2 regions of the Pseudomonas sp. NPDC089996 genome follow, and region 1 is predicted to be linked to the other one. Evidence: riboswitches for the same ligand, from Rfam matches in the RefSeq annotation. Region 1 holds a riboswitch; the other holds the start of a gene.

Region 1 (2,198 bases):
CACCTCGTCGACATACAGGTCGACCGAGGCATGGTTCTGCACCTGCATCGGGTTGGCCAGGCGCAGGCTGGGGAAATCCTCCGGCAGTTGCTCGGCGGTCTCGGCGAGCAATGCCAGGTGCGAGTCGCCGCTGCAGAGGATCACCAGGTCGGCGGGTGTCTGGCCGAGGTCGGCAATGCTGTCGTCCGGCACGAAGCCGCCGGGCTGGGTCCGCAGCAGGTGCATGGGTCAGGCGCCCAGGGCCTGGCGCAGGCGCGCTTCCAGTTGCACGGCGTCGAGGTCCTGGCCGATCAGCACCAGGCGGGTGATGCGTGGCTCGTCGGCGCGCCAGGCGCGGTCGAAGTGTTTGTCGAAACGGGTACCCACACCCTGCACCAGCAGACGCATCGGTTTGCCAGGGATGGCCGCAAAGCCTTTGGCGCGCAGGATGCCGAACTCCACGACCAGCTGGGTCAGGGCATCGAGCAGCAGGCTTTCGTCGGCTTCGGGCAGGTCGATGGAGATCGAGTCAAAGGCGTCGTGATCGTGATCGTCATGATCGTCGCCGTCATGGTGGGAATCGTGGTGGGTGCGGCGGCCATCGATGTGCGCCTCGGACTCGGCGCCTACGCCCAGCAGCACGTCCAGCGGCAGTCGGCCGCGACTGGCCTCGATTACCTTGACCGCGGGCGGCAGCTCTTCGGCCACTTCGGCACGGACCTTGGCCAGGCCTGCGGCGTCGATCAGGTCGGCCTTGTTCAGTACCACCAGGTCGGCGCTGGCCAGCTGGTCGGCGAACAGTTCGTGCAGCGGCGATTCGTGGTCCAGGTTGGGGTCCAGCTTGCGTTGCGCGTCGACCTGCTCGGGGTAGGCGGCGAAGGTGCCGGCGGCCACGGCCGGGCTGTCGACAACAGTGATGACGGCGTCAACGGTGCAGGCATTGCGGATTTCCGGCCACTGGAAGGCTTGCACCAGCGGCTTGGGCAGCGCCAGGCCGCTGGTTTCGATGAGGATGTGATCGAGATCGCCGCGGCGGGCGACCAGTTCGCGCATCACCGGGAAGAACTCTTCCTGCACGGTGCAGCACAGGCAGCCATTGGCCAGTTCATAGACACGGCCGCTGGCTTCTTCCTCGGTGCAGCCGATGCTGCACTGCTTGAGGATTTCGCCGTCGATGCCAAGTTCGCCGAATTCATTGACGATGACCGCGATGCGGCGGCCCTGGGCGTTGTCGAGCATGTGGCGGAGCAAGGTGGTCTTGCCCGAGCCGAGGAAGCCGGTGACGATGGTGACGGGGAGCTTGGCCAGTGTTTTCATGTCGCGTTGCCCTTGGCAGGTTGGCGCGGGCACACGGGACGTAAAGCCACAGGCCAGGCCGGCCGGGCTCGTTCGCCACCGGATCACCCCGCCCGGTTGAAAGTCGAAATCGTCTCGAGGCAGGTCTCCTGGCTTGCACCGTTCCAGCGCTTCACGGGGAAGCATCTGGCGGGATGACGCCTTCCCGCGCCTGGGCGCAGTGGCTGTGTCGATCCGTTATCGGTGCCTACAGTTGCGGGGGCAGCCGCGGCGTGTACCGCGTTCCCGTCTTAGCTTCGGCATGGCCGAAGAACCTCGAAGCCGCAAGGCTACGCGGGGGGTGGCGGGTGGTCAACCGAATGATGGTTCAGCAACCATTTGACGGCACTCTCGCCCCGTGCTCTCCTTACGCCTTGCGTCAGGTGCCCCTATGGGGTGAAACGGGAAATCGGTGCGTCGCAGGCCCTCGCCAGGGCCGGGCAAATCCGGTGCTGCCCCCGCAACGGTAAGCGAGCGAAGCGTCCAGACCACTGTGCCACGCAGTCCGGCATGGGAAGGTGATGCTTTCAAAGGAGCCCTGCTCCTCCTCGCAAGCCCGGAGACCGGCCTGTCGTTCATGAACACCCCGCGGTGGGCGGGCGCTGTCGCATTCCCCCGGGCGCCTCGCACCCGGGGCTGCCGCGCTTGTCCATTGCCCCATTGTCTTTATAAAAAAGCAAAGCAGAGGAACGCGTCATGCCCGTCACCAGTGCCAAACACAGCATCGCTACGCCCGTCCCCCTCAGCCAGCGCGTGGTCATCGCCGTCGGCGCCAGCCTGCTCGGCCTGTGCCTGGTCTACTTTGCCGGCTTCTCGCACATCGAAGCCGTGCACAACGCCGCGCACGACACCCGCCACAGCGCCGCCTTCCCTTGCCACTGAGG
Region 2 (2,198 bases), on a different contig from region 1:
ACCAGCGACAGGCGTTCGCTGAGCTGCAGGCGGTTTTCGGCGAACAGCGCGAAGGTGTGTGTGGTGGACAACGTCTGTGGGCGGGTCGGCGACTCGCTGTGGAACCAGCCCGGGGTCGGCTGCCACGGGTCGATGTAGTCGCCACCCACGTCGTTGTAGGGCCGGTTGCTGTCGACGTTGAAACGCACCTTGTTGTATTCGACACCGACCAGCGTCTTGCTGGCCAGCCCGAACAGGCTGTGGTCGAAGGTGAAGGTCTGGCGGTCGCCGATCTGCTCCTGGTTGTGCCTGATCTCCAGGTAGCTCTGGCGCTCCAGCTGCTCGCGGTCGGCGTCCCAGCTGTAGTTCTCGGCGTTGCGCCAGTGGCGGCGGCTCTTGATGTAGTACAGCTGGTTGCTGGCGCTGAGCTGATCGCTGATCGTCCAGTCGGTGCTCAGGCGGGTCCACTCGTCGTGATAGCGCTGCACATCGTTCTGGATGTTGTAGTTCTTCTTGCGCAGGCTGCTGCGGTAGTGGCCGTCGATCAGCGGTGTGCCGTAATAATTGGCCGGTTGGGCGTCGCCGCGTTCGTGGGCGAGGGTGAAGCTCAGGTCGTCGTTGGCATCAAAGCGCAGCGCCGCGCTCAGGGCCAGGCTGCGCGAGTCGGTGCGGTCGACCCAGCCGTTGCCGGCCTGCTGGTTGAGGGTCAGGCGGTAGCTCAGGCGTTCGCTGAGGCTGCCGCCGCTGTCCAGGCCAAGCTGCTGGCGGTCCCACGAACCGTAGCCAAGCCGCAGGCGATTGTGGATGTCGCCCACGAACGGTTTTTTCGGGATCACGTTGACCACCGCGCCGGTGGCACCTTCGCCGTGCAGCACCGACGCCGGGCCGCGGATCACGTCGATCTGCTCCACCATCCACGGGTCGACCGGGAACGTCTGGGTGCCGGCCCCGGTATACAGGCGCGCGCCGTCGAACAGGGTCATCACCGAGCCGTGGCCGGTGAAGCCACGTGCCGACAGGCCCGTGCCGCCATCACCGGGGTTGCCGATGAAGGTGATGCCGGGCGAGCGGGTCACGGCATCCTGCACGGTGAAGTTGTTGCGCTGCTCGATCTGGGCGGCACTGATGCTGCTGGTGCTGGCCGGGGTTTCCAGGGCGCTGAGGTTCAAGCGTGAACCAGCCTCGCCCGGCGTGGCCAGGTCGACACGTTGTGGGTCGCGGCTATCGGTGATGGCCGTGGAGGGCAGGTTCAGTATGGGTTCGTCGGCCAGGGCTGGCAGGGTAACGGCCAGGCAGGCCGCCAGGGGATGAAGCTTGATGAATCGGGACATGTCGTTCCACTGCTGCAGGAATGAATGGATCCCGGTGGAAAACACGCAAAGGCGCACCCCGTACGCAGGCGCACGCGGATACCGGCCTGCGCCCGCCCACCGCGGGTTGCCAAGTGACGCTTCAGGCCGGTCTCCGGGCTTGCGAGGGTCGTGAGGCCTTCACCTTCCCATGCTGGCGCACAGTGGTGTGTCGAAGGCATCGCTCGCTTACCGTTGCGGGGGCAGCGCCGGACTTGTCGTGGACCACGACGCACCGGCTTCCCGTTTCACCCTGCGCACGGCGGCGCAGGACACCTGAAACTGGCGCGCATCTGACCATCGAATGGCAGGCGCGTCAAATGCGCGTATCAGCGCCCGCGGCGGCGTGACACCCGTGCCTCGATGTTCTTGCGCCCTATCAGCAGGGCGGGCTTCTCCACCACCGGCTCATCGGCCAGCCATTTGTACATCACCAGGCAGTCGACCAGCCCCAGGCGGGCATGGCGATAGGCCTTGGGCAGGCGGCCAACGGTCTCGAAGCCCAGCTTGGTCCATAGCGCCACGGCCGCTTCGTTGCTCGCCACCACCGAATTGAACTGCAGCGCCAGGAAGCCCTCCTGGCGTGCCAGCTTCTGCGAGTGCTCGCACATCAGCCGGGCCACGCCACGGCCACGGGCGGCTTCGCAGACCATGTAGCCGCAGTTGCCGACGTGCGCGCCGGGGCCTGCGGCGTTGGCCTTGAGGTAGTAGGAACCGAGCAGTTCGCCATCTTCTTCGGCCACCAGCGTGCGCAGCGGCAGTTGCAGCCACAGCTGGCGGGCCTGCTCGACGCTCAGTGCCGGGTCGAAGGCGTAGGTTTCGCGGGCCTGTACGATGGCCTGGAAGGTTGGCCAGAAACGCTCGAAGTCG

Evidence for each region. Region 1 has a riboswitch for cobalamin ahead of cobW (cobalamin biosynthesis protein CobW). Riboswitches for the same ligand answer to the same signal wherever they lie in the genome.
Region 2: another riboswitch for cobalamin. It lies ahead of ACIPW4_RS13590 (TonB-dependent receptor); the one in region 1 lies ahead of cobW (cobalamin biosynthesis protein CobW).

Annotation. Positions count from the first base shown of each region.
Region 1 covers NZ_JBIVGA010000013.1:95,787-97,984, forward strand. The annotation lists gene cobN (cobaltochelatase subunit CobN) at 1-225, opposite strand, end outside; gene cobW (cobalamin biosynthesis protein CobW) at 229-1,296, opposite strand; cobalamin riboswitch at 1,397-1,608, opposite strand; cobalamin riboswitch at 1,679-1,901, shown strand; gene ACIPW4_RS21545 (CbtB domain-containing protein) at 2,011-2,196, shown strand.
Region 2 covers NZ_JBIVGA010000006.1:366,800-368,997, forward strand. The annotation lists gene ACIPW4_RS13590 (TonB-dependent receptor) at 1-1,310, opposite strand, end outside; cobalamin riboswitch at 1,417-1,623, opposite strand; gene ACIPW4_RS13595 (GNAT family N-acetyltransferase) at 1,658-2,198, opposite strand, start outside.